One region of the Paeniglutamicibacter sp. ORCA_105 genome, then DNA from elsewhere that is predicted to be linked to it. Evidence: predicted binding sites of a transcription regulator. Region 1 holds the regulator's gene; each other region holds the start of a gene.

Evidence for each region. The regulator HrcA, encoded in region 1, represses chaperone genes, less so after heat shock. The targets are predictions, from matches to a motif close to TTNGCACTCGNNNNNNNCGAGTGCNAA.
Region 2: groES (co-chaperone GroES) is a predicted target of HrcA. The motif match lies at 4,647-4,673, and genes of this name have one in related genera.
Region 3: groL (chaperonin GroEL) is a predicted target of HrcA. The motif match lies at 3,179-3,205, and genes of this name have one in related genera.

What each region holds. Positions count from the first base shown of each region.
Region 1 covers NZ_JBIXLM010000024.1:23,672-33,263, forward strand. Annotated here, with positions in the region: gene lepA (translation elongation factor 4) at 1-905, shown strand, start outside; gene hemW (radical SAM family heme chaperone HemW) at 908-2,137, shown strand; gene ACIPUB_RS12735 (DUF4870 domain-containing protein) at 2,229-2,642, opposite strand; gene ACIPUB_RS12740 (DUF3097 family protein) at 2,843-3,697, opposite strand; gene hrcA (heat-inducible transcriptional repressor HrcA) at 3,978-4,991, shown strand; gene dnaJ (molecular chaperone DnaJ) at 5,041-6,174, shown strand; gene ACIPUB_RS12755 (16S rRNA (uracil(1498)-N(3))-methyltransferase) at 6,171-6,974, shown strand; gene ACIPUB_RS12760 (GerMN domain-containing protein) at 7,078-7,959, opposite strand; gene ACIPUB_RS12765 (PhoH family protein) at 8,388-9,503, shown strand; gene ybeY (rRNA maturation RNase YbeY) at 9,500-9,592, shown strand, end outside.
Region 2 covers NZ_JBIXLM010000007.1:14,838-24,429, reverse strand. Annotated here, with positions in the region: gene ACIPUB_RS05115 (Ig-like domain-containing protein) at 1-1,176, shown strand, start outside; gene ACIPUB_RS05110 (helix-turn-helix domain-containing protein) at 2,173-2,397, shown strand; gene groL (chaperonin GroEL) at 2,532-4,145, opposite strand; gene groES (co-chaperone GroES) at 4,207-4,503, opposite strand; gene ACIPUB_RS05095 (hypothetical protein) at 4,994-5,566, opposite strand; gene ACIPUB_RS05090 (DUF2306 domain-containing protein) at 5,691-6,383, shown strand; gene ACIPUB_RS05085 (sensor histidine kinase) at 6,494-7,558, shown strand; gene ACIPUB_RS05080 (response regulator) at 7,555-8,238, shown strand; gene ACIPUB_RS05075 (DNA/RNA non-specific endonuclease) at 8,349-8,813, opposite strand; gene ACIPUB_RS05070 (TetR/AcrR family transcriptional regulator C-terminal domain-containing protein) at 8,882-9,592, opposite strand, start outside.
Region 3 covers NZ_JBIXLM010000018.1:63,724-73,315, forward strand. Annotated here, with positions in the region: gene ACIPUB_RS10805 (DUF4031 domain-containing protein) at 1-375, shown strand, start outside; gene ACIPUB_RS10810 (phosphotransferase) at 393-1,151, opposite strand; gene groL (chaperonin GroEL) at 1,364-3,001, opposite strand; gene ACIPUB_RS10820 (LytR C-terminal domain-containing protein) at 3,282-3,941, opposite strand; gene ACIPUB_RS10825 (DUF3263 domain-containing protein) at 4,036-4,332, opposite strand; gene ACIPUB_RS10830 (uracil-DNA glycosylase) at 4,468-5,241, shown strand; gene ACIPUB_RS10835 (threonine/serine exporter family protein) at 5,238-7,067, opposite strand; gene ACIPUB_RS10840 (LLM class flavin-dependent oxidoreductase) at 7,267-8,325, shown strand; tRNA gene ACIPUB_RS10845 (tRNA-Val) at 8,403-8,479, opposite strand; gene ACIPUB_RS10850 (GNAT family N-acetyltransferase) at 8,957-9,541, shown strand.

The DNA.
Region 1 (9,592 bases):
ACCCGATCGACGGTTCTGACTACCCGGCCCTGCGCGATGCGCTGGACAAGCTGCAGCTCAATGACGCCGCGTTGACCTACGTCCCGGAGACCTCCGTGGCCCTGGGCTTCGGTTTCCGTGTCGGTTTCCTGGGCCTGTTGCACTTGGAAATCACCCGTGAGCGCCTCGAGGCCGAATTCAACCTTGACTTGATCTCCACCGCACCCAACGTGGTGTACGAGGTCATGACCGATGACAAGAAGCTGCGCACCGTGACCAACCCGAGCGAGTTCCCCGACGGGAAGATCCTCGAGGTCCACGAGCCGATGGTGGCCGGCACGATCCTGGCGCCCAACGAATTCGTCGGCGCCATCATGGAACTGTGCCAGTCACGCCGTGGTGTCATGCGCGGCATGGACTACCTCTCCGAGGAACGCGTGGAGATCCGGTACTGGCTTCCGCTGGCGGAAATCGTCTTCGATTTCTTCGACGTGCTGAAGTCAAAGACCCGCGGTTACGCCTCGCTGGACTGGAAGGCCGACGGCGAGCAGGTCTCGGACCTGGTCAAGGTCGACATCCTGCTCCAGGGCGAACAGGTCGACGCATTCAGCGCCGTCACGCACCGCGACAAGGCCTACGCCTACGGGCTGATGATGACCCAAAAGCTGCGCGAACTGATTCCGCGCCAGCAATTCGAGGTGCCGATCCAGGCAGCCATCGGTTCACGCATCATTGCCCGTGAGTCAATCCGCGCCATCCGCAAGGACGTTTTGGCCAAGTGCTACGGCGGTGACATCAGCCGCAAGCGCAAGCTGCTGGAAAAGCAGAAGGCCGGCAAGAAGCGGATGAAGATGGTCGGCCGCGTGGAGGTTCCCCAGGAAGCCTTCATCGTCGCCCTGTCATCCGACGAGCCCAAGAAGAAGTAGCAATGCCTTCTGCCTTGCCCCTCGGGGACCCGGCGCCGTCGGACGGGTTGCTGCCGGCAACCTGCGCCGAGGGCGCCGTGGACCGGAGTTTTTCGGTCTACGTCCATATTCCGTTCTGCGCGGTGCGCTGCGGTTACTGCGACTTCAACACCTACACGGCGCATGAGCTGGGCTCCGGTTCCAGCCAGGACACCTACGCCGAGGCGGTTTCCGCGGAAATCGCCTTTGGCGCGAAGGCCCTGGAGGAATCGGGCGTGCCGCGGCGCGAGGTCTCCACCGTCTTTTTCGGCGGCGGAACCCCCACGCTACTGCCCGCCGGGGACCTGGTCCGGGTGCTGGCCGAGATCCGCACCCAGTGGGACCTGGCGCCCGACGCCGAGGTCACCACCGAGGCCAACCCGGATTCGGTGACGCCCGAATCCCTGCGGCTGTTGGCCGACGGCGGGTTCACCCGCGTGTCCATCGGCATGCAGTCGGCGGTCCCGCACGTCCTGAAGACCCTTGACCGCACCCACAACCCCGCGCGGGTTGGCCAGGCCGTGCAGTGGGCCAAGGACGCCGGCCTGCAGGTCAGCGTCGACTTGATCTACGGCACCCCGGGGGAGTCGATCGAGGACTGGCGCACCAGCGTGGCCACGGCCTTGTCCTACGATCCCGACCACATTTCGGCCTATGCGCTGATCATCGAGGAAGGCACCCGGCTGGCCGGGCAGATCCGCCGCGGTGAAGTCGCCAACATCGATGACGACGACCACGCCGACAAGTACCTGATCGCCGACGAGCTCTTCGCCGCCGCCGGATACAAATGGTATGAGGTCAGCAACTGGTCCAAGGACGAATCCGCACGGTGCCTGCACAACCTTGCCTACTGGCAGGGCGGCGACTGGTGGGGAGCGGGCCCCGGAGCGCACTCACACGTGGGCGGGCTGCGCTGGTGGAACGTGAAGCACCCGGCCGCCTACCAGCAGCGCATCGACGCCGGCACCTCTCCGGCGGCAGGACGGGAAACCCCTGACGCCGAGGCGCGCTACCTGGAGAAGGCGATGCTGCTGACCCGCATCGTGGATGGAATGGACACCGCGGACCTTGAGCCCGCGGGCCGCAAGGCCATTGCCGGGCTGATCGCCGATGGACTGGTGGTGCCCGAGGCGGCCTTCGCCAGGAAGGTCGTACTCACCCTGCAGGGCCGGCTGCTGGCCGATGCCGTGCTGCGGCGTTTGCTGGATTTCTAGTCCCAGGCGATTTGGCAGGGCACAAAGGAAGGTGTGGTCGGAAACCCCGAGGGGCTTTCGACCACACCTTCCTTTTTTGTACGTTTCGCTGCTACCGGAAGAGACGCAGGTTCAATCCGTAGCGGTAGGGGCGGGACTTGTTGACGTTGATTCCCGCACGCACTCCGCTGATGGTCAGGAAGAGCCAGATGGCCACCACCAGGATCGCGAAGATCCAGCCAATCCCGGGGATCATCGAGAACAGGTGCAGCACGATGGCCAGGACGGTCAGCGGGAAGGTGAAGTTCAGCGCTTCCCTGGATTCCTGGGCAGTGAACGGGCCGCGCGCCCGGAAGACCGCGTAGATGACCAAGGAGGGAATGCAGCCCAGGATCGCGCCGAAGTGGGCGATCATGGCCCATTGGCGATCCTCGGAGGGGGTCAGAGGCAGGGGCGCGGCCGAGGAACCTTCGAATCGATCCGACTGGCTGTCGCCGCCGGGAGCATTTCGTGCCTCGTTTACCACTGCTGATGTCCTCTTCGTTGGGTTGGGTGAACCGTTGGCCAGTTTATCCCCAATCGGGTGACACCGGCGAACACGAAATGCCGTTCGTTGCGCAATTGGGACCAGCCGGCGGATTTGGCCGGGATTCCGCGTTATCCCCGATGGTCCCACGTGCCCGTTCGCGTCGGCGCGGTGATCAACCTCACGTGCGGATCGGCGGGTCAGTGGTCCCCGGCGGTCAGGAAGTCGATGACTTCCTCGACCCGGCCCAGCAGCGACGGTTCCAGATCGGCGTAGGAGCGCACCTGGCCCAGGATCCTCTCCCAGCCCTGGGCGACATCGATTTGCTCCTGGTGCGGCCACCCCAGCCCCTTGAGGATGCCGGTCTTCCAGTCGGTGCCGCGCGGCACGACCGGCCACGCCCTGATCTTCAGCACGGAGGGGCGGATGGCCTGCCACACATCGACGTAGGGGTGCCCGACGATCAGTACGTTGCCGGCAGCGCCGGGCACGCGCATCGCCTCGGCGGCGATCCTTGCCTCCTTGGTTCCTGCCACGAGGTGGTCGACCAGGATGCCGAGCTTGCGCTGCGGGGAGGGGGCGAAGGCACGGATGGCACCGGCCAGGTCGTCGACGCCGTGCAGCGGTTCGACGACGATGCCCTCCACGCGCAGGTCGTGGCCCCACACCTTCTCGACCAGCTGGGCATCGTGCTTGCCCTCGACCCAGACGCGGCTGGCACGCGCCGTGCGTGCCTTCAGGTCGGCGACCATGCGCGAGCCGGAGGCGCTGCGTGCGGTTCCCTGGGGAGCCGGGGGAGCAGCGGCGGGTTCGATGATTTCCACCGGCTCGCCCTCGAGCAGGAAGCCGAAGCCGGCGCGGAAGGACTTGGTGCGTCCGTGGCGGTCCTCGAGAACCAGCACGCGCATGCCGCCGGATTTTTCGGTGCGAACCACCTCGCCGACCCATCCGCTTTCCACGTCCTCCAGCAGCAGGCCGCGGGCCAGCGGGACCTTGCGCAGTGTGCGTTTCCTGGGGGCGCTGATGTCCTGGGCGCCCCAGCCGTGGTAGCTCATCGTGTCACTTTCAGCTAGTGGTCAACAGGTCCCGGACCGATGCACGCAGCGGATTCGTTTGCCAGGGGCCGGGCAGCGTTCCGCCCTCCCGCTGGCTGATGTGTCGAACGCGGCATCGCGGTCACGGACCAAACCATGCTAACAAGGGATGCGAAAGGTATTAGACTTAGCAGTTGAACGTGTCGAGTGCCAATGCCTGCCGTCGGGCCTCGGTGCGCGCCCGGGGGTGTGGACACTGCCCCCTAGACCATGGTGATCCGGCTTGCTGGGAGAGGTGAGAATGACCGAACCACGTAGGCTCGAAGTCCTTCGAGCCATCGTTGAGGACTACGTGCAGTCACGGGAGCCCGTTGGTTCGCGTGCCCTGCTCGATCGCCACGATTTGGGCGTCTCCGCCGCCACGATCCGCAACGACATGGCATCGCTGGAGGAAGAGGGGCTCATCGTGGCCCCGCATACCTCCTCCGGGCGGATCCCCACGGAAAAGGGCTACCGGCACTTCGTTGACCAAATCGGGGACATCAAGCCGCTCTCCGGCGCGGAACGACGCGCCATCGCGGCGCTGCTCGAGGGGTCCCACGACGTCAACGACGTGCTGGAAAACACCGTGAGGCTGCTGGCCAGCATCACCCGGCAGGTTGCCCTGATCCAGGTGCCGCACTATTCGAATGCCACCGTTCGCCACATCGAATTGGTGGGACTGGGCGGCGGGCAGACCCTGGTGGTGCTCATCGCCTCCAGTGGCAAGGTCGAACAGCGCGTGATCCTGCTCCCGCCCTCCTTGGGGGAGTCGGACCTGCAGCAACTGCGCGCGGTGCTTCTCTCCGTCCTGGACGCCAAGCCGATATCCGACGTCGTCCGGCTCGCCCAGGGCGTCCCGGAACTCGTCGAGCCGCGCCTGGCACCGGCGGTCCGTGCGTTGGCCGAGGCCCTTGGCGCCCTGGCGCGCAATTCCTCGGTGGACAGGATCCTCACCGCCGGCACCGCGAACCTGGCCCGCGCCAACCTGGATTTCCCGCTAAGCATCACCCCGGTGCTGGAGGCGCTCGAGGAACAGGTGGTGCTTTTGCGCCTCTTCTCCGAGCTCGAACAGGACGCCCACGGCATTGCGGTGGGCATCGGCACGGAAAACCAATACGGCGCCCTGACCGAGGCCTCGGTGGTCGCCACCGGATACGGTCCCGGCGAGCAGGCCATGATCGGCGTGCTGGGTCCGACGCGGATGAACTATCCCACCTCGATGGCCGCGGTTCGCGCCGTCGCCCGATATCTTTCCCGAATCCTGGCCGGCTAATGCGGGTCGAAACATATTTCTTGAAGTACGAAAGGACACAGCGAGCACTGTGAGCACCCATTACGAAGTCCTGGGCGTCAGCAAGGACGCCACCGGCGAGGAAATCAAGAAGGCCTACCGCAAGTTGGCCCGAAAGCTCCACCCGGACGTGAACCCCGGCGAGGACGCGAGCGAGAAGTTCAAGCTGGTCACCCGCGCCTACGAGGTGCTCTCCGATGCGGACAAGCGCGCCAACTACGATGCCACTGGCAACGAGAACGGCAACGGCCAGACCGGCTTCGGCGGCGGCGGAGGATTCGGCGGGGGTGGCTTCGGTGACATCTTCGAGCAGTTCTTCGGCGGCGGCGGGGCCCAGGGTCCTGCTTCGCGCACCCAGCGCGGCCGCGACGCGTTGATCACCGCCACCATCGACCTGGCCGACGCGGTGGCCGGGACCGTCTACCCGCTGGAGATGGAAACGGCAGTCACCTGCCCGACCTGCGAGGGCAGCTGCTGCCGTCCGGGCACCTCCCCGGTCACCTGCACCATCTGCCACGGTGCCGGACAGGTCCAGCGTCCGGTGCGCTCGTTCCTGGGCCAGATGATGACGGTTGAGACCTGTGCCGCCTGCCGCGGCTTCGGCACCACCATCCCCGACCCCTGCATCGACTGCAACGGCCAGGGCCGCATCCGCGAACGCATTTCCAAGCAGCTCAAGGTTCCCGCCGGCGTTGCCAGCGGCACCCGCATCCACCTGGCCAGCCAGGGCGAGGCCGGCCCGGGCGGCGGACCGAACGGCGATCTTTACGTCGAGATCGAGGTCCGCCGGCACAAGATCTTCGAACGCGACGGCGTTGACCTGCACGCGCGCATGAACGTGCCGATGACGGCCGCCGCCCTCGGCGCGGACCTGGACCTGGAGACCTTCGACGGCTCCCAGGTCATCGAGGTCGAATCCGGCGCGCAGTCAGGGGACACCGTTCGGCTTCCGGGCTTGGGCGTTCCGCGCCTGCGCGGCGGCAAGCGCGGGGACATCATCGTCCACCTGCAGGTGGAGACCCCCACCAAGATCGACTCCGAACAGCGTGAGCTGCTTCAGCAGCTGGCCAAGCTCCGCGGCGAGGAATTCGCCGAGGGCCGCATGGAAAACAGTGGCGGAATGTTCTCGCGGCTGCGCGGGAAGCTGGGCAACCTGGGCGCATGAGCAACCAGTGCTTCTTCCTGTCGCCCGGTGATCTCAAGGATGCGCGGGTAGACGCCGAGCTTCAGCTGGACGGCCCCGAGGGCCACCATGCGGTGACGGTCAAGCGCGTCCGCGTGGGCGAAATGATCGACCTGGTCGACGGCTCGGGAGTGCGGGCGGTCGCCGAGGTCACCGCGACGCAGAAGGCGGCACTTGTCGCAACGGTGCGCGCCCTCGAAGCCGAGGCGCTGCAGCCGGTGGCCGTCACCCTGGTGCAGGCGCTGGCCAAGGGGGACAGGGATTTGCAGGCGGTGGAGTCCGCAGTCGAACTGGGCATCGACGCGGTGCGTCCCTGGCAGTCGGACCGGGCCATCGTGCGCTGGAACGACGCGAAGGCTGCCAAGGCCCTCGCCAAATGGGAGGGCACGGTGCTCGCCGCGCTCAAGCAGTCCCGCCGCACCTTCCTGCCCGAGGTGCGCCCGATGCTCAACAGTGCAGAGCTTGCCCGGGACATCGCCGAACGGGTCTCCGGCCCGGTTCCTGCCCTGGTGGTCGTCCTGCACGAACGCGGCACCGAGTCCCTCGCGGCCGTGGTTGCCGGGTGGCTGGAAGCCGCCCCCATGCCGGTGCCGGACGAATCCGGGACGCGTCAGGAGATCCAGCTGGTGGTGGGACCCGAGGGCGGGATCTCCGATGCCGAGCTCGACCGCTTCACCGCGGCCGGTGCCATGGTGGCCCTGCTGGGAAGCCATGTGCTGCGCGCCTCCACGGCCGGGCCGGCCGCACTGGTGCTCACCCGGCACCTGCTGGGGCAGCTCTAGGACACAAAAGATCCCACCGTTCCCCGCTGGAGTTTTTCCGGCGGGGAACGGTGGGATCTTTTTGTGCTGGTGGGGCGCCCGTCAAGCACTAGGCGTGCAAGGCCTAGTGCTTGACGGTGAAGTCCTTGGACTCGGTGCCGGAGCGGCCGCCGGTCTGCGCGTCGACGCCCCAGGCCGTGAACGTGTATTCGCCGGGGGCCAGCACATAGCTGAAGGAAAATTCGTTGTGTCCCAGCGCATCGCCGCCGGTGTGCAGTGCACCGGAGGCCACGACGGTGTCCTCGTCGCCGGATTCGGCGCGGCGGGTGATTTCCCAGAACTCCCCGCCGGAGAACATCGCGCTCACGCCATGGAAGGTGACCTGGCCGGCCTTCTGTGTGGTACCGAATTGTGGGTCGATGATCCACAGCGGCGCGGCCAGCGCGGTGTCGCGCCCGAAGTCGTGGTCCAGGGTGATGTGGTCAAAGGCCTCGTAGCCGGTTTCGCCGTCGACGAGGATCCGCACGGTGGGTTCCAGTCCCTCGGTGAGGATTCCGGCGTTCGACGCGGCCGCGGTGGCCGTGAACACCAATTGGGCAATGGAACGTTCGGCCAGTCCCTCATCGACGTCCGAGCCGAAGGCCTTGGCCGAGAGGTCCAAGGTGATGACGTTGTCGGGGCCGATTGAGGCGCCGACGGACGAGCTGGGGCGCCAGGCGCTGAAATAGCGGGGGTCCGCCGGCTCTTGCGAGAGCATGTAGCGCACCGAGTCGGCGATGGGATCGGCCGCCTCCTTGACGCGAACGAACTCCCGGTACAGGGAAACGGTTCCGTCGTTTTCAGCCAACCAATACACCGGGATGTGTGCGGTGGTGTTCAGTGATTCCATCTCCACGCTCGGCAACGGCGCAGGCGACTGCACGCTGGTTGCCGCTTTCGGCATGGAATACCGCTCGCCCGGTACACCCAGCCCGCACGCGGCCAGGGCGCCAAGCGCCACAGTCATCCCCAGTACCGCAAGGCGGGAACGGGGGGACCGGCGGGAACGGGACATCGGAATACTGGGCTCTCTGCAGGAATCTGGGGCGAATGGCTGGACCGGCATGGCGGGGGGGATTGCCGTGGGTCCTTCCCCAGCTTGGCATAGGTTGACGACCGGTAGGGCGGGAAATCCGCGATTCGCGTGGACTGTTGCCTGATTGATATGTATCGATGCAAGTTGTGCCCGAATCGTTGCCCCCCCAATTTGCAAACCATTCGGTATTTGGTTTCTTGGCCGCACCCCCCCTGCCGCCACACGGGTAGTCTTGGCCGGCACTTCCAAGTCCCGACGCTTCCATCCACGATAGGATTGGATAAGTGCAGGGAACCCTGGCCGCGGAACGACCGCAGGCGCCATTCGCCGGCACGGAATGCGGAGGCTTCAACAGTCATATGGACCAACAATTGAACCAAGTGGGCCAGCCCCGGGGAACCGACGCCCTGGTCCAGTTCGACAGTTCGGACCAAATGGTCGCCACACTCGGTGCGCACGATGAGCTGCTGCGCGTGATCACGGGAGCCTATCCGCAGGCGGATTTGCACGTCCGCGGCAACGAGCTGAAGGTCAGCGGCGATGCGGTCCAGGCCCACAAGGCCCTGCGCGTGATTTCCGAGGCCCGCACGCTGGCCGGAAACGGCACACGCATTTCCGCCCAGACCATTGAGCAATTGGTGCGCATGCTGGAAAGCACCGGCGCCGACGACGCCCAATCGGTGCTGGGCCTGAAGATCCTCTCGGGCCGCGGCAAGGCCATCCGGCCCAAGACCGTGAACCAGAAGAGCTACGTCGATGCGATTGACGAGAACACCGTCATCTTCGGCATCGGCCCCGCCGGCACCGGCAAGACCTACCTGGCCATGGCCAAGGCGGTCGCCGCGCTGCAGGCCAAGGAAGTCAGCCGCATCATCCTGACCCGCCCGGCCGTCGAGGCGGGGGAGAAGCTCGGCTTCCTGCCCGGAACGCTCACCGACAAGATCGACCCCTACCTGCGCCCGCTCTACGATGCGCTGCACGACATGATCGAGCCCGACTCGATGCCCAGGCTCCTGGCCGCCGGCACCATCGAGGTCGCGCCCCTGGCCTACATGCGCGGGCGCACGCTCAACGACGCCTTCATCATCCTGGACGAGGCGCAGAACACCACGCCCGAGCAGATGAAGATGTTTCTCACGCGGCTCGGCTTCGGGTCCAAGATCGTCGTGACCGGGGATATCACCCAGGTCGACCTTCCCGGCGGCACCAAGTCGGGGCTGCGCGTGGTCACCGAGATCCTCGAGGGCGTAGACGACATCGCCTTCTGCGAACTTGACGCCAGCGACGTGGTCCGCCACCGGCTGGTGGGTGCCATCGTCGGCGCCTACGAGCGCTGGACGGTGCGCCAGGACCCCAATTTCAACCGGTCCCAGGCGCGTGCCCGCCGTCGCGCCGGCACCTCGAAGAACCCCGAACACGCGGCCGAAAAGAAACAGCAGGGCCCCGCGCCCGAAAACCAGGAGCAATCCCCATGAGCGTAGAGGTCAACAACGAATCCGCGGTTGCGGCGGACCTGGAGCGCGTCAGTGCGCTGGGACGCCATATCCTGGCGGAACTCTATGTG
Region 2 (9,592 bases), on a different contig from region 1:
ACCCCGACCCTGAACACGGCGGCCAACGAGGCGCGGTCGACCCTCGAATGCCGGTTGCTGCCGAGCAATCCCGACTGGGAAGCAGGTTGCCCGGCGGCGAAGACCTACGACGCCCAGCTCAACGGGACCTACGTGTATGAGGTGCGCGCCACCGATGCCGCCGGCAACACCGGTGCCGTAGCGACCCGCACGGTCCGGATTGGAACCGCGGACACCGTGGCGCCCGCCATTTCCAGCCGCGCTCCGGGAACCAATACAACGAACGTGAGCACGGCCTCCAATGTCTCCGCAGTCTTCAGCGAGTTCGTCCAGGGAGTTTCCCCCACGACGTTCACCCTGAAGAACCCAGCGGGGACCACCATCCCCGCGGCCGTCACCTATGACCAGGCGACGCGCAGGGCCACGCTGAATCCGACGGCGAACCTCGCCGCCAACACCGTCTACACCGCACGGATCACCGGAGGCACCACGGCGGTTCGCGACCTGGCGAACCTCCCACTGCCGACCGCCAGCTGGACGTTCACCACGACCGCCGCCCCAGCGGTGACAGTGCGCACGCCGGCATCCGGGGCCAAGTCCGTGGCAGTCGCCGGCAACGTCTCCACCACGTTCAGCGAACCCGTGGCCGGGGTGGGAGCGACAACCTTCACCCTGAAGAACACGGCGACGCAAGCGGCCATCGCCTCCGCCGTCACCTACAACGCGACCACACGGGTAGCCACGTTGAACCCGACGGCAAACCTGGCCGCCGACACCAGATACACCGCGGTCCTCACCGGCGGCAGCACGGCCATCCGCGACGCACAGGGCACCCCGCTTGCCACGCACAGCTGGACCTTCACCACCGGCCCCGCACCCGCGGTGTCGGCCAGGGTCCCGGCCGTCAACGCCACGGCCATCCGCCGGGCCAACAACATCACCGTCACCTTCACTGAATCCGTGCTGGGCGTCGGTACCCCGACGCTGAACCTCCGCAACGCCACCACCGGTGCAGTGGTGTCGGCAACGGTGACGCGCAACGGAACCACCAACCAGTGGATCCTGAACCCGGCTGCCAGCCTGGCGGCCAACACCCGCTACACCGTCCGGGTGACCGGCGGAACAACCGCGATCCGCGATGCGGCACTCAACCCGCTGGTCTCGACAACCTGGTCATTCACGACCGGCGCGTCCTGACATGAAGTTGGCCGCCTGCCCACCGCAAGTTGGTGGGCAGGCGGCCATTTCTTGTGCCCGGGCAAGGCCCGGAACGGCCTTACACGTCCCGGCGATGCCGGCGCGGAGGGAAAACTGGCGTGCGTGCGTCCGGCCCCGGAATGTCGGGCCACATACTCGTGCCAGGGAGCCGCGAGGGGCTGGGGGCGAGGAACTAGGGAACACCGTGACGGGCCTGGGATCGGCCGACCCCGCTGGATCGAGGTAGCCTCGAGCGCCTGTGGATTCGCGGGGTATTGCTCAAAAATGCCACCCTCCCAATGCAAAGTGCGGGCGCAATCACGGATTCTTTTCCCGATTGCGCCCGCACTCCCGTGTGTCCGACCCAGCCTCAGGTGCAAGGAAGAACACCTGCCACCACCGAACTCGATGGCATTCCCGGGAAGCACACGCGAGGACCTGTGTGGGGGGGGTAGCAGTATCCCCGCGTGTGCCGTACCAGGGTGCGTACCGGTCCGAATTTCACGGGTGCGGTTACACCCCGAAATCCGGGCCGGGCGGCCTTCCACTCAGGCTCCGTTCAGGGCCATCGCAGGGATTGCGCTAGCTTCGAGCCTCAGGTCAACCGTGAAACAACCTTCGCGGACATACCCTACGAAAAGCTTCGGTTCCTTGCCTCGCCGGATTGTTGCCGCTGGGCAGAAGAGGCCGGAGTCGAATGAGTACCGGCCTGGGTGCATCTTTTGAACGATGCTATAACCGGACACCCCAACTGAAGACGAATACGGTCGAAGCGATCACCCGACCCAACGACGAATGCATGGCACGCCCTGTTGCCACGTCGATACCTCCGGGAAGACCAAAACGTTGCCGAATGGCAACCTCCGGACCTTCCACCTCTCTGGTGCCCTGGGGAACTTGAGTCTACGATGAGGTCAACGTTGCACCAATGGTTGAAGGTATGCGACGTATCAGCAGTTTCGTCCGGGGATAAGCAACACTTTGATTGGGGATGACATGGTTGACCTGAAAAGTTTCGAGGAAGCCCACTACCTGACTGTCGCGGAGGTCGCCTTGGCGATGCGCGTCTCAAAGATGACTGTGTACCGCTTGGTGCACGGAGGGGATCTGCCGGCGGTGCGTTTCGGCCGGTCCTACCGGGTTCCCGCCCAGGCCGTGAAAGAGTACCTCATCGCCGAGCCGCACGCGGCGGCACCGGCGCAACTTTTCGCCTCGAACTAGCCGGGCACGTCGGTGTCGACCGATCCAGCGCACAACGCCAGGCGCCGCCGGCCTCCGGGCTTCCGTGCCCCCAAGGGGGGAAACGGGAACCTGGCTGCCGGCGGCGCCTGGTGCACTGCCACGCTTGCTGCGTGTTAGTGGTTGTGTCCTGCGTGCGAGTCCGGATCCGCGGCCGGCTTTTCGGCGACCAGGGTTTCGGTGGTGAGCACCAGGGCGGCGATCGATGCAGCGTTGCGCAGCGCCGAACGGGTGACCTTGACCGGGTCGATGACGCCGGCGTTGATCAGGTTCTCGTACACGCCGGTCAGGGCGTTGAAGCCCTCGTTGGCCGGTGATTCGGAAACCTTGGCGGTGACGACGTAGCCGTCGAAGCCGGCGTTCTGGGCAATCCAGCGCAGCGGCTGGACCAGTGCGCGGCGCGCAATGCCGACACCTGCAACGGCGTCGCCGGTGAGGGCGAGCACGTTGGGGTCGGTGTCCAGCACTGCAAGGGCGTCAACCAATGCGGTGCCGCCGCCTGCAACGATTCCCTCTTCGAGGGCAGCGCGGGTGGAGGAGACTGCATCTTCGATGCGTGCCTTGCGTTCCTTCAGCTCGACCTCGGTGGCTGCGCCGACCTTGATCACGCCGATGCCGCCCGAGAGCTTGGCGAGGCGCTCGTTGAGCTTCTCGCGGTCCCACTCGGAATCGGTGCGGGTCAGTTCGGCCTTCAGCTGCGAGACGCGGTCATTGACATCCTCGGCCGTGCCTGCACCGTCGACGATGGTGGTCGAGTCCTTGGTGATGGTGATGCGGCGAGCCGTACCCAGCACCTCGAGGCCGACCTGGTCCAGCTGCAGCCCCAGGTCCGGGGAGACAACCTGTGCGCCGGTGAGGATCGCAATGTCCTGCAGCATGGCCTTGCGGCGGTCGCCGAAGCCGGGGGCCTTGACGGCCACGGCGTTCAAGGTGCCGCGGATCTTGTTCACGACGAGGGTGGAGAGGGCTTCGCCCTCGATGTCCTCGGCGATGATGAACAGCGGCTTGCCGGCAGCCAGCACCTTTTCCAGCAGCGGCAGGAACTCTGCAACTGTGGAGATCTTGCCTGAGTTGACCAGGATCAGCGCGTCCTCCAGGACGGCCTCCTGGCGCTCCGGGTCGGTGACGAACTGCGGGGACAGGTAGCCCTTGTCGAACTGCATGCCCTCGGTGACAACCAGCTCGGTGGCGGTCGTGGAGGATTCCTCGATGGTGATGACGCCATCGGTGCCAACGGTCTCGAAGGCCTTGGCCAAGAGCTCGCCGATTTCCTCGTTCTGCGCGGAGATGGCCGCGACGTTGGCGACCTGCTTGCCCTCGACCGGAACGGCGTTGTCCTTCAGGCGCTGCGCAACTGCCTCAACGGCAACTTCGATGCCGCGCTTGATTTCGCCCGGGGCGGCGCCCGCGGCAACGTTGCGCAGGCCCTCCTTGACGAAGGCCTGTGCGAGCACGGTGGCGGTGGTGGTGCCGTCGCCTGCAACGTCGTTGGTCTTGGTGGCTACTTCCTTGGCCAGCTGCGCGCCAAGGTTCTCGTAGGCGTCTTCCAGCTCGATCTCACGGGCGATGGTCACGCCATCGTTGGTGATCGTCGGTGCGCCCCAGGCCTTTGCCAGCACCACGTTGCGGCCGCGCGGGCCGAGGGTCACCTTGACGGTGTTTGCGAGCTTATCAATACCCGCTTCGAGGGCGCGTCGCGCCTCTTCGTTAAAAGCTAGCTGCTTTGCCATGTCTTGCTCCTTATAAGCTACGTAAAGCCCCGGCCAGGGGCCGGGGCTTTACGAGGAAAAACTACTTTACGACGATGGCCAGGACGTCGCGGGCCGAGAGCACCAGGTACTCGTCGCCGCCGACCTTGACTTCGGTTCCGCCGTACTTGGAGTAGATCACGACGTCGCCTTCGGCTACGTCAACGGGGACGCGGTTGCCGTTGTCATCGACGCGGCCGGGGCCGATTGCCACGACCTTGCCTTCCTGCGGCTTTTCCTTGGCGGAATCAGGGATGACCAGACCGGAAGCAGTGGTGGTTTCTGCTTCGAGCGGCTGGACGACAATGCGGTCCTCGAGAGGCTTAATGGAGACGGACATCGTCTCTCCTTTGCGTGAGTTACCAATGGTTTACGGGCCGTTCGGGTGGTACCAACCGTCGTCGCGGTGCCAGCTGGTGAATTACCTCAGGCTTTCAGCACTTGCCGGGATCGACAGGCGCCACCAATGACTCTAGGCAACCATTAGCACTCGGTCAAGGCGAGTGCTAATTACGGGGTCATTTACGCCCTCGGCGCATCTGACGACTTGCGTCGATGTGTCCGAAGTGGCGCTGCGACGTCGACCCATCGACGAACCTTGATCGGGACATCGGAATCGTCGGTAATTACTGGGCAGTCGGAGAAGAGCGGGGCTCCCCTCGCACCTACAGCCAGTTTTCCAAAGGAACCGGCAGCATCGAGGGGAATCCACTCTGGCCTCCCCGACATGATCAATAGCGCCATCCCAAGGAGCAGGACGCCTTCGTCCTGGAATAACCTTCCCTCATTGTCGGAAAGTGCCGTTCACTTCCCATCCGCTGTTCCATTTCTCACGCCCCTGGAGCCCATCGTTCGCCGCGTGTCATTACGTAGCGCTTCCAGGCGTAGCCCCACGGGGTCACGGCAAGGATCGGCACAACGAAGAGAACGTTGAAGAGCATCGTCGCCGTTGCCGCATCCATGTCGTTGCCGATCAGGTGGGGCAGCGCCACGATTGCGAGCCACAAAACCTTCCACATCGTTTCGAACAGCAGGATCGGCAGCATCCCGAGGGGATAGCGGAGGCCAAGGAACGCCAGCAGAGACATGGCAGTCAGAATGCAGACAACCACCCCTTCGAACACGGGCATCGACGACGCCTGGAGCAGCAGCGGCCATTTAACGATCATCAGGCCCACTGCCATGAAGAGATAGCCGCCGCGCATCATGTTCAGGCGGAAGGTGGGCAGTTGCCCCGGCCCGGTGGTCCGATCCGGGAGCGCTACTGCCGCTTGGGGCTGAGAAACCGGAAGCGTTGACGAGGCGGAGGATGGCATTGTCTTGTACCTTTCGAATGGTGCGGTTTCGACGGTGCGGGTGCGGTGGCAAAACCTTGGGGTGATGTTGTTGCTGTCTTGACTCAACTTTCCCTGCCGACGTGAGAGCGCGCATCGGCGGAAAGGCCCGAATCGCACCGACCGAAAGTACGGCTTGGTCCTCGGCCGACCTGCCGATGTCTTCCCCCGATTCACGGGCGAGTATCGAGTCATGACAACTGAAACCACTGACAGCCGCGCTCAAGCCGGTTGGCCGCCCCGACGCCACAGAGCCCCGTGGCTGGCACCCGCCGGGCTGATTCTCCTCAGCCTCATACCGGTGATCGCCGGCATGTTCCGGGTCACCGAGCTGACCAGCGGCGGCGTCATCACCCCAGACAATGCCCGATTCTTCGCCTCGCCGATTCCGGTGATCACCCACATCGCCAGCGCCACGGTATATTGCCTGCTCGGTGCGTTCCAGTTCGTGCCGTCGCTTCGCCGCCGGCGCGGCTGGCATCGCATCGCCGGCGGCATCCTGATTCCCGCCGGCCTGCTCGCTGCCCTGTCCGGTTTGTGGATGACAGCTTTCTACGCAGCGCCGGATGGCGGCAGCGCGCTGCTTATGGTCATCCGGTTGTCCTTTGGTGCGGCCATGGCGGCTTGCATATTCCTTGGAATCATCGCGCTCAAGCGCCGGGACTTCAACGCTCACGGCGCCTGGATGACCCGCGCCTATGCGCTTGGCATCGCGGCTGGAACCCAGGCCGTCGTGTTCGCGTTCTGGATCCTCGGTGTTGGGCCGGTCAGCAGCCTGACCGACGCGCTACTCATGGGCGCAGCCTGGGTTCTCAACGCCGGAGTCGCCGAGTTCGTGATTCGCCGGCGTGCTCAGATGGCCCTCGCATTCTCAGGCCCCCGCTGATGCGCCAGTATCATGAAGGAGTGACCGGTCTCTTGCGCTCCGCGTGGAATGCGCCAGGCGCAGTTCCCCCTCCCCCGCGGCGGGTATGGCGGGACTGGGCGCTGTTATCGGTGGTTGTGCTTGTCGCACTGCTGGAGGCTACTCTCCGCACCGACCTTTCCCAACCCCTGCTAGCGGCGATCGTCGTGATCGGATCGGCCCCCACGCTGTTGTGGCGGCGGACTCTGCCACTGCCCATGCTCGCGATCGCGCACGGCGCCGTGGCAGTAGCGACCTTGCTGATGGGCAACTCGATCCTCTACACGAGCGTGTACGTCATCGTGCCGGCGTACGCACTGTTCCGATGGGGCAAAGGCCGAGACCTGCTGCTGGGGTCCGGCATCCTTCTCGTCAACCTCGTGGTTTCCGGCCTGGGTGGTGCGCCTTTCGCCGACATCCTCGGAGAGGTCGGGTTGACCGTCATCGTGGTCACCCTCGGAATTGCACTGCGCTACCGGGCACGGGCGAGGATGCGGGAGATCGACCGCGCCAAGTTGCTGGAACGAGAGATGCTCGCCCGGGATTTGCACGACACGGTCGCCCACCACGTCTCCGCGATTGCCATCCGCGCCCAGGCCGGGCTGGCGACTGCGGCCCTAAAGCCGGAAGCGGCAACGGATGCGCTCCGCGTGATCGAGGCGGAAGCGTCCAAGACCCTTGCCGAGATGCGCTCGATGGTGCGCGTTCTGCGTCAGGGCGACGCGCCTGAATTGGAGCCTGAACTGGCTCCTGGCCGGACCATCGCCGACGTTGAGCAGCTCGCCACCACTGAGCCACTTGCTGGCTCCGGGGCTGCCGGTCCGCGCGTCGATGTTCGCATAACCGGTGACACCCAAAGCATCCCACCGACCGTGGCCGCCGCCATCTTCCGGCTGGCGCAGGAGTCGGTGACGAACGCGCGCCGCCATGCCCGGGGTGTCTCCATCATCGATACGGTCCTCGAGGTGGATGAGGGTGGAGTGCGGCTGACGGTGACCAACGACGGTGAGGCGGCGCCGGCCGCGACGCCGGGCTACGGCATCACCGGAATGATGGAACGCACCTCACTGCTCGGGGGCACCTGCCACTCCGGCCGAGCGCCCGGCGGCGGTTGGGTTGTGACCGCAGTGCTCCCTCGTGTTGGATGGACCACATGACGATTCGCGTGCTCATCGCCGACGACCAGGAGTTGGTGCGCACCGGCCTCGGCATGATCCTCGATGCGCAGCCCGACATTGACGTCGTGGGGCAGGCGTCCGATGGCATCGAGGCGGTGGCTCTCGCTCGCCGTCTTCAACCGGATGTCTGCCTGTTCGACATTCGGATGCCCCGACAGGACGGCATCGAGGCCACCCGTGCCATCGCCGGACCGGGCGTGGAGAATCCCATGGCGGTTGTCATCATCACGACATTCGACCTCGACGAGTACGTCTATGCGGCCCTGCGGGCCGGGGCAAAGGGCTTCTTGCTGAAGGATGCCGGTGCCGATCTGCTCGGGCAGGCGGTGCGTGCCGCCGCCAGCGGTGATGCGCTGATCGCCCCCAATGTGACGGTGCGATTGCTCGAGGCGTTCGCGGATGCGGAGCCGGCGGCTGCCCCTGCCCAACCGGTCGAGCCGCTCACCGAACGGGAGGAGCAGGTGCTGGCGGCCGTTGCCCGCGGGCTGGGCAACAACGAGATCGCGAGCGAGCTGTACATCACCCTGAGCACCGTGAAAACTCACGTCGCCAGCCTGATGACGAAGCTCGGTGCCCGCAACCGAGTCGAGATCGCGATTTGGGCGTACCAGACCAAGCGGAGCCCGCGTCGGCCAGGAGCCACGCCGACAGGGCGTTAGCAGTCCATAAGACAAGCATCCTCAAGGAGGTCTTTGCATTCCAACCTACGCGAATTGCGCGAAGCTTCCGACTTGACTCAGGTCCAGCTGGCAGGCCGGCTCCAAATCACTCAGGTCCAGCTGGCAGGCCGGCTCCAAATCACGCAGAGCAGGCTGTCGCGAATAGAGCACGGGGATATTTGCACCACCTCGGGGAATTGAAGCTGCGTCCGCGCTTGAAGTTCGCCCATGGATACCTGGTAGACCCGGAACTGGTCCAGGGCCAGCACGGCCCGCAGAGAGTCGAGGTCCTGGGTCAGCAGGAAGGCCCGGGCCTTCACTACCCCTTGTTCCCGGAACACCAGCAGCTTCCAGTATTCCGAGGGCAGGGCCACGCCCCGGTACACACGGTCATCGCGACGTAAGACGGGGCCGGCAAAGACGCTGGCCCGCAGGTCCTGGACATCGACGTCCTCGTAGAGCGCGTTTTCCAGCCGACCCCAGATCCCTTCCTGGCTGCTCTGGTTGAAGTCATCCATTTGCGGGGCGATGTTGCCGTAGTAAAAGGAGTCGCGGTTGGCCCTGCACCGATGCACCGATGCACCGATGCTAGGGCAGGTTGCCTGCCAAGGCGAACACTTGCGGTCCCGCGCGTGGGGAACCGTCAGGGGCTTCGGAGCTCCCCCAGTGTCGGAAGGCCTCCGGCGGGCCGTCCTGGTTCGGGAGCGGTGCCGGGGCGGAGTCGCTCCTCGAGTCCGGCCAAGAGGATGGTGATGCCTTGATCGAGTTCCTCGGCACCGTCGTAGTCGGCCAGGACGGAGGCAAGGTTGCGCAGCTGGGGGAACTCCTTGGGCGGAAGCCGGTGCAGGCCCAGCCGCAGGATGGCCTCGTTTTCCTCCGGGTCGACGATGTGTTCCTGGAGTTCGTTCAGGATGTGGCCGTAGATATATCCGTAATAGGCCCGGTAGATGTGCAGGGCGCTTTCAGGCGTGAACCCGGCATTGATGAGCAGCGCCAGGATCTGCTCCAGCGGGCGCAGCGTTCCCAGTGGGCGCAGGCCCAGCGGGGTAGATAGGGGCCGGGTGACCAACAGCGGGACCACATGGGGGTGGGCCAGCGCCAGATGCCGAAACCCGTGGGCGACCTTGCGCAACTGGGACTGCCAGTCGACGTCGACGGGTTCGATGACCAGTTCCTGGAGCACCATTTCCGAGATGCCGTCCAGCAACGCGGCGCGGTTGGGTGCGTACCGGTAGAGGGCCATCGCATCGCGATCAAGGACCTTTCCCAGTCGGCGCATGGTCAGGGCTTCCAGGCCCTCGGCGTCCACCAGGCGCAGGGCCGCAGCAAGCACTATCTCACGCGTCAGCCGCTC
Region 3 (9,592 bases), on a different contig from region 1:
GCCGCGCTGGCCGCGGCACGCTTACCGGACCAAGGCATCGGCTCATCCGTGGTGGACGAGGTCGTGCGCCTGGTCCTGCTGACCAAGACGCACAAGCCCGCACCCGGCGATGTCGCCGGTGCCCTGCTCTGCGACGCGGACCTGGAGGTCCTGGCCCGTCCGGCCGGCGCCTACCGGCGATACACCGTGGCCGTGCGCCGCGAGTATGCCCACGTGCCTGACGCCGATTTTGCCCGCGGGCGATCAGCGATCCTGCGCGCATTGCTGGCCGGCGGCTCGCTCTACTCGAGTGACAGGGGCCGGGCGTTGTGGGAAGAAGCCGCTCGGGCCAACCTCATGGCTGAGCTCAAGGACCTGGAAGCCCTCGCCCCATAGGCTTCGGCTGCCTGGCCCTAAAGAGCAAGGGCTGACGCCCAGAGCGCTTCGTGTTTCCTCACGAATCTGGCGGCATCCGCCCAATGCCGGCCATGCCCGTTGGCGAACATCCCGCCCCACGGCTGGACGTCCTTGAGATGGGCGTCGCGAAGAAAGCCGTACATGGCTTCGGTGCGTTCGCCCATGGCCGCCGGCAGCTTGGCGCGCAGATCGGCGTCGGCCCGGTAGCCGTCAACGACCAACGTCCGCAACCGCGCCGCGGCCTGGCCCGGATCCTCACCGGAGACGAGAAAGGCAAGCGACTGGGCAGCATAGGCCAGATCCCAGAGACGCGTGCTTGGCCCCGCACCGTCCCAGTCGATGAAGGCCGGGCGGTCCCGGCCAACCAGGTTCCATGGTGCCAGGTCGTTGTGGCAGATCAGGTCCGCATGGGGAGCCTGGATCAGGGTGGACCAGCAGTCGTCAGTGGATCGCTTGAAGCTTGCGGAGGCGTCATGGATCCGGCGTATCAGGTCCCCTACTTCTCCCAGGGGTTTCTGCGGCAGGGGCCGGTCGTGGGGCGCTGGGGCACCGGAAACAAATTCCGTGATTTGCCGGCCTTGCCTATCCCGGCCCAATGGCCGTGGGACCTCGGACAGCCCATGCTCACGGAGATGGGCCATGAACCTGTGAACCGATGGCGTGCTTTCAAGCCAGGGCTTGCGCACTGTGGAACCGATGCGCACCACCTCACCGGCGGCGTTCCCGCCGACCAGCGGCACTTCGATGTGGGGCATGGCCCCATGCTAGTCCGCCGCAAGCGATCCCCCCGATGCCTGAATGCGTAATAGTCATGGCGGTCCGGGCGCCAGGAACCCGTTAACGCCGTGAGCCGCCTTCCATACGGTGTCCCGTCCTCCCCGAGGGGGAAACGGTACACCGTGGGAAAGCGGCTCACGGTTTAGTGCCAGGTACTGCTAACGCGCGGGGCGTGGTGAAGCAGGGGGGATTAGAATCCGCCCATGCCGCCCATGCCACCCATGTCGTCGCCACCCGGTGCTGCTGCGCCGGCCGGAACCGGCTTGTCGGCGACAACGGCCTCGGTGGTCAGGAACAGACCGGCAATGGAGGCGGCGTTCTGCAGGGCAGAGCGCGTGACCTTTACCGGGTCGTTCACGCCGGCGGCGAGGAGGTCCTCGTAGACGCCGGTGGCTGCGTTCAGGCCGTGACCTGCGGGCAGGCCCTTGACCTTGTCGGCGACAACGCCCGGCTCCATGCCGGCGTTGAAGGCGATCTGCTTCAGCGGAGCTTCAATGGCAACGCGCACGATGTTCGCACCGGTTGCCTCGTCGCCCGTCAGCTGCAGCTTGGCGAATGCAGCAGCGCCGGCCTGGATGAGGGCCACGCCGCCACCGGCGACGATGCCTTCTTCGACGGCGGCCTTGGCGTTGCGCACTGCATCTTCGATGCGGTGCTTGCGTTCCTTGAGCTCAACCTCGGTAGCGGCACCGGCCTTGATGACTGCAACGCCGCCGGCCAGCTTGGCCAGGCGCTCCTGCAGCTTCTCGCGGTCGTAGTCCGAATCGGAGTTCTCGATCTCGGCGCGAATCTGGTTCACGCGACCGGCGATCTCCTCGGCGTCGCCTGCACCCTCGACGATGGTGGTCTCGTCCTTGGTGACAACGACCTTGCGGGCGGAGCCCAGCAGGTCGATGGAGGCGTTTTCGAGCTTCAGGCCGATTTCCTCGGAGATGACCTGGCCACCGGTGAGGATGGCGATGTCGGCCAGCATGGCCTTGCGGCGGTCGCCGAAGCCCGGTGCCTTGACGGCGACGGACTTGAACAGGCCACGGATCTTGTTCACGATCAGGGTGGCAAGGGCTTCGCCCTCGATGTCCTCGGCGATGATCAGCAGCGGCTTGTTCGACTGCATGACCTTCTCAAGGATCGAAACCATGTCCTTGACGTTGGTGATCTTCGAGTTGACGATCAGGATGTACGGATCCTCAAGAACCGTTTCCTGGCGCTCGTTGTCGGTGACGAAGTAGGCCGAGATGTAGCCCTTGTCGAAGCGCATGCCCTCGGTGAGCTCAAGCTCGAGGCCGAAGGTGTTCGACTCCTCGACGGTGATGACACCTTCCTTGCCGACCTTGTCCAGTGCCTCGGCGATCAGGGCGCCGATTTCGTTGTCACCGGCGGAGATCGATGCGGTGGCGGCGATCTCTTCCTTGGTTTCGATTTCCTTGGCGGAAGCCAAGAGCTCAACGGTGACGGCCTCGACGGCCTTCTCGATGCCGCGCTTCAGGGACAGCGGGTCGGCGCCGGCGGCAACGTTGCGCAGGCCTTCCTTGACCAGTGCCTGTGCCAGGACGGTGGCGGTGGTGGTGCCGTCGCCTGCGACGTCATCGGTCTTCTTGGCAACTTCCTTGACGAGTTCCGCACCGATCTTCTCGTACGGATCCTCGAGCTCGATCTCCTTGGCAATGGAGACACCGTCGTTGGTGATCGTGGGGGCGCCCCACTTCTTTTCCAGAACGACGTTGCGACCACGCGGGCCAAGGGTGACCTTGACGGCGTCGGCCAGGATGTTCAGGCCGCGCTCAAGGCCGCGGCGTGCTTCCTCGTCAAATGCAATGATTTTGGCCATAGCGGCTTATGTCCTTTCGGGACGTTCATGCGTATCTACGACCTGAGGCAACGCCCGCGACGGACGAAGAATCCACGATGTCATGGGACGATCGCAAAAGCTTCTCGCTGCCCTGGTCAAGGACTCACTCAAACACCGCCCCAAGGCTGCATGTATCCGCTCGAAACTCCGATCGAATTAGCAGTCGGGGCGTGCGAGTGCTAATACAAATCTTGGCACTCAACCACTCGGAGTGCAAGCTGTGGGTCTTTGCCGTCAGCGTATTGCGGTGCCAGTGCGGCTAGTTGTAGTTGCTTCCCAGCACGATGGCGATATTGCCCGGGATGTTTGCGCTCTGCATGACCGAGGTGATGCCCAAGGCGTCGGCCGCGGCCTCCGCGGTGGCCCGATGGGTCTCGGCGCGGTAGTAGACCGTGGAATAGTTGACTTTCTTGGTCCAGTTCGATGCCGCGACATTGCTGAACCCGGCACCCTGCAACTCCGTGCGCGCCTTGCCGGCAAGGCCGCCGACCTTCGCACCGTTGTAGACGCCCATTGCCATGGCGGTGTCAGCGCCTTCCGCCAGGCCGCTTTCGCTGGCCTCGGTGGAGGAGCTGGGTTCCGTGGATTCGCTGGCCTCGTCCGCCGATTCGCCCTCTACGGGCGTTTCGCTGGCTTCGTCAGCCGATGTGGACGCGGAGGATTCCGCGGCGTCCTGGGTGCCCGAGGAGCTGGCGGCAACTGGTGCCGGGTCGGTCGTGGCGCCCGTGAGCTTGGGCAGGACCATGAAGGAGAAAAGTCCCACCACCAGTGCAATCGCCCCAAAGACCATCAGCCAACGCAAGCCGGATCGAGCCCCGCCCACGGATGCGGCGGCAGCCCAGCCGTTTTCGCGGTGCGAGCCGCTACGGTTGCTGAACTCTGGGACGCGATCAAATTCATCGCGCGGATAGTTGGTCATGCCCGTCCTCGGTGATCTGGCTTGCAATGTGGGCATGCGCGGCTGCAGGAATACAAGCGCGGCCGGGCCCCGAAACGCCAGACGTGCGTTGCAATCATGCCTCGGGTCCGAGCCGTTTCGCCGACCGAGCGCGATGCCTCGTCGTTCGTAGTCTACGCAATCGCTTGACCAGCATGGGGTCATGGGCCAGCGCTGCGTCCGTGTCGATGAGTGTGTTCAACAATTGGTAGTAGTTGGTTGGCGAGATGGAAAACAGCTCGGAGATGGCTTGTTCCTTGGCCCCGGCGTACTTCCACCACTGGCGTTCCAGCGCGAGAATCCGCTGGGAACGCTCGTCCAGCCCGCTGGATTCGTCAAGCTCAAACTCGAGCTCAAGTGCCTCGGATGACATTGCACTTCCCTCAACTATCCGGTTCCCGGTTCACGGTGAACTACCGGGCAATCTGCCCCAACCGTAACTATTCTAACGTGTTGCCCCCGCAAACCGTTTGCCCTCTCGGCTTGGCATCTGCCCACAATGTATGTCATGGACACCCATGAGACGCCGCTCTTCGAGCTCCCCGAGCCGCAACCCGACACCACTGATTTCCCCTTCGGCCAAGGACTCGCCGAGGCCGTGGACGGCGGATTCGTTGCCGCCGACTGGGCAGAGGCGCTTGCCCCGGTGGAGGGAAAGCTGGTGTCCCTCGCCAGGGAACTCGAAGCCAGGCGCACCTCCGGCGAGCGCATCCTGCCCGCACCGCCGAACATCCTGCGCGCCTTCAGCCGCCCGTTGGCCGAGGCCCGGGTGTTGGTCATGGGTCAGGACCCCTACCCCACGCCCGGCCATTCCATGGGGCTGAGCTTTTCCGCCCTGCCCCAGGTGCGACCGTTGCCACGCAGCCTGAAGAACATCTACCTCGAGCTGCACGAGGACACCGGCCTGCCGATCCCGGCACACGGTGACCTCTCCGCCTGGGCAGACCAAGGCGTGATGCTGTTGAACCGGGTGTTGACGGTGGCTGCCGGTGCCGCGGGTTCGCACCGACGGCTTGGCTGGGAGTCCGTGACCGATGCCGCCATGGCGGCGCTGGCAGCACGCGGGGGGCCGCTGGTGGCGATCCTGTGGGGCAAGGACGCCCAGGCGCTGGCGCCGGCGCTGGGCTCGATCCCCATTATTGCCTCGGCCCATCCCTCGCCCCTTTCGGCGCGGCACGGGTTTTTCGGCTCCAGGCCCTTCACCCGGGCAAACGCGCTGTTGGTGCAGGCCGGCGGCGCGCCTATCGACTGGGCACTGCCCCTGGTGGTCCCGCGCGGCTAGCGGCGGCGGATGTTACGGCGCTCCGCCAGCACCTCGGCACCGATCAGCGGGCGGGCGATGGTGTCACCGAAGACCACACCCCCGGCAATCGCCATCATGATGGTGAACGCGGTGAACATCTGCACGATGGCCGAGTTCATGTCTTCGACCTCAAATACGATTCCGTACATGGAACGGAAGATCATCAACCCGGGCAGCAGGAACACGATGGCGGGGGCGGCCAGCACCAGCTGCGGGGCACCCATCTTGTAGGCCACCCAGCGCCCGGCCAGGCCGACGAAGGTCGCCGCGACGGCCGGCGCGGCCCGGTCCCCCACGCCCAGGGCCTGGATGCCCAGCAGGATCAGGTAGCCGAGCAGGGCGATGCCGCCGGTGGGCAGCAGGAGCTTGGGTTCTGATTGCTCGGTGATCGCGCCCATGATGACCGCCGCAACGACCAAGGCCGCCAGCAACCAGCCGGGATAGGAAATCGTGTCGATGACCCGCACGTCCAGCTCGGGGGCACCCAGTAACTCGCCGCCGACCAGTGCCGTCATGATGCCCGTCAGGATCGCGGCATAGGTCAGTGCGGCAGAGAAGAACCGTCCGGCGGCGGTGACGGGGAACCCGTTGATGGCATCCTGCAGGGCGGAGACAAACCTGGCCGAGGGCAACAACAGCAGGATGCCGCCGGCGACCACCAACGCCGCGTCCATGGGCGCGTTCAGGGCGTGGAAGAGCACCGCGATGGCCGTGACGACAAAGCTGGCGGTGGCAACCGAGAAAAATTCGGGCACACGCCAGCGTGCCGCATACTTGATGATCTGTCCGACAGCCAACGAGGAGACGAAGGCCAGGATCGCCCCGGGCAGGGAGCCGCCGATGAAGATCACGAAGAGGGCAGCAAAGGCACCGGCGGCCGAGCCGATCATCCAGCGCGGGAAGGGCTTGGGCCGGCGCGAGATCTCCCGCAGCCGGTCCACCGACTGCTGCCGGGTCACGCCGCCGGAGACGATGTCGGAAACCAGCCGATGCACCTCCGCCAATCCGGCAAAGTTGTTGGTCCAGGAGCGCACCACGCGCAGCATCGAAAACGACTCGCCCTCCGGCGGGGAAAAGTTCAGGTGGATCGACTGGTTGGTGATGTCGACGTCCGTGTAGCTGAGCCCGAGGGCCGCGGTCACGGCGATGACGCTGGTTTCCACTTCCAGGGCGCCGGCACCGTAGCGGAACATGGTTTCAGCAAGGTCCAGGGCGAATTCCAGGGTCTTACGCGCCGAGGCGTCCTGTGCGGCGTTGACCTTCGGGTTGGCATAGGGGGTTCCCTTGAGCCGCTCGACGATGTTGAACGCCTGGGTGGGAGGGCTGTCGGAGGCCAGCAAACGCGAAATCATGCGCTTGGCTGCAGGGTTGGCGCGCGGCGGCAGCGCCGGGGCACCCGTGGAGGTGATGCCGACCTGGCCGGTCTTGGCGTTAATGGCGTCCTGGGCCAGCGTGGTGGGCCGCGGCCGCTTCGTGGGCTTGGCAGGCTTGGGCGCCTTGGGCGGCCTGGCGCCCCCGGCCCGCTTGGCTGCTGGCCTTCCCGAAGGCTTGCCGGCCTGTTTGGGGACAGGCTTCGTGGGCGTCGGCGCGACGGCCGGCGTGCCGGTGGCCGGTTTGCCGGTTGCCGGCGTGTCAAGGTGGGGGAACAGCGGGGAGTTCTTCGCGTGCGCGGCAGCGTCCTTCAGGGCCTGGGCGATATGGGTCATTTCCCCCGCTTCGACACGGCGAATGCTCGAGACCTGCGGGTTGGGATCCTCGCCCGGTGACGCCGGGGCGGTGGCGTCCGGCCCCTTACCTGAAGACACGCTTCCTCCTGTCGTTTGCGCTTGCTCCACCCACCATACCGCCGCCTTATGTCCCATTGATCCACTGGCCACGCAACTCACATTTGACTGATTGGACACAGTGCGACGCCGGACCCCGGGAATATCCGCACGGAATCCGGAGTTGAGCCACAATGAATGCAAACGCATATAACTCACGGCAGGAGAAACACGGGAAATCATGAGTGAATCCACCACGAATACACAGCAATTCGAGATCGGCATCGAGACGTTCGGCGACATCACCAACGACGCCAACGGCCAACCGCTCCACCCGGCCCAGGTCCTGCGCAACGTGGTCACCGAGGCCAAGGCCGCCGAGGCCGCCGGACTCGACTTCTTTGGGGTGGGCGAACACCACCGCGACGACTACTCGGTCTCCGCCCCCGAGGTGGTCCTGGGCGCCATCGCCTCGGTCACCGAAAGGATCAAGCTGGGATCCGCCGTAACCGTGCTGAGCTCGGATGACCCGGTGCGCGTCTACGAACGCTTTGCAACCGTCGATGGCCTGTCCAACGGACGTGCAGAGGTCATCCTGGGGCGCGGCTCCTTCATCGAGTCCTTCCCGCTCTTTGGTTACGAGCTTTCCGACTATGAGCTGCTCTTCGAGGAGAAGCTCGCGCTGTTCGCCAAGCTGCGCAAGGGCGAACCAGTCAGCTGGTCCGGCCAGACCCGCTCCGCGCTGCGGAACCAGTCGGTCTACCCGCCCATTGAAAACGGCACCCTGGACGCCTGGGTGGGCGTGGGCGGCAGCCCCGAATCGGTGGTCCGTGCGGCACGTCACGGCCTGCCGCTGTTCCTGGCGATCATTGGCGGGCAGCCCATGGCCTTCGAACCGCTGACCCGGCTCTACAAGCGATCGCTAGAGGAATTCGGCCACCAGCCCCAGCGCATCGGCGCGCACTTCCACGGGCTGGTGGCCGACAGCGATCAAGAGGCGCTGGACCAGCTGTGGCCGCACTACAAGCTCACCATGGACCGGTTGGGCTCCGAGCGCGGCTGGCCGCCGGCGAGCCGCATGCGTTTCGAGGCCTCGGCGGGCCGCGACGGATCGCTGCTGGCCGGCAGCCCGGAGACCGTGGCCAAGAAGATTGTCCGCTTTGCGAGCGGGCTTGGCCTTTCGCGTGCCGACATCAAATACTCTGCCGGCTCGTTGCCGCACGAGACCATGATGCGAAGCATTGAATTGCTGGGGACCAAGGTCAAGCCCCTGGTCCTGGAGATGCTCGAGGCAAAGTAGGGGGCTGTGGCTTCCCCCGAAAACACGCACCACGCTTAACGAAAAGAACCCCCGGTTTTCCGGGGGTTCTTTTCTGTTGGTGGTTCTTAGCAGACTCGAACTGCTGACCTCTCGCGTGTGAAGCGAGCGCTCTAACCAACTGAGCTAAAGAACCGGGCTGCGTCTCCCAAAGGAGTACCTAGCAAGATTAGCCGAGCACCGCGGTGCACGCCAAATCGACACGAAATCCATCGGCGCTCCCCGCCCTGCGAACTGCTCGCCCCACCAGCTGTAAACCTTCGGCTTTCGCGCCACGCCCGGGCATCAAATACACAGGTGAAATGCTGGCGAACAAACAACTCCGCGAACCCGTCAAAACCCCCGGAATCGCGGTGATTTTCGACGCTTGAAACCACGCCGTGCGGCGGACGTTTCGGGGCAACCGGCGCGTCGCCCCCAAGCCGTATTTACAACATGGCTTTCGGCAGGTAATAATTTCACTGTCGACTTCTTCGACGCCCAAACTGGGCCCTACAAGGAAGCTGCCGGGAACCGCCGGCAGCGGTCCCCTACCGGCCAAAGAACCGGCCCGGCGTAATTCCGGGAACCCCTTCTTTCGTTCGCTCTCTTTTTGCTTAGAGGACCGCTCCCAGTGCTTCCCAACATCGAGTATTCCCTGTCTTACTCCGCGCCCACCGGCATCGAACGCGATGCCCTCTCTGCGCTCGCCCTGAACCCTGACGCGCGCTGGCACGAACGCATGGACCATGCCCTGTTCGTGGTCACCGCGCTGCACGAGGGTATCCGGGTTGGCCTGGGAATCGTACACAATTCCGTCACCGCGCCTACCCAGGCACCGCGCCCCATGGAGCTTGGTGGCATGTTCGTGCACCCCGCCTATCGCAGGCTGGGCATCCGCCAGTACATGGCCGAATCACGGCTGACCTACGCGTTGTCCATGGGCGGCACCCCGGTCACCGTGATCGACAACCGCAACCAGGCTTCATGGGGCTACTACGAGCGCTCGCCCCGATGGGCACGCGAACGCGAATACTCCGGTTACTTCACCGGATTGCCCATGACGATCTGGGTATCCACGGAGTCCTCCTGGCACCGCACCGGCATGGGCTTGACCCCGCTGGTCCCGGCCCAGCCGAACACCGTGCTTCCCCAAGGCCTGAACCGGGCAGAGCCGCTTGGTTTTGGCCCCGACCAGGGAAACGCCGTGCCTGCTTAAAACGTGGAGCCCGTCTTGCCCGCCCCAACGGTGTGCAAAACGGGCTCCACT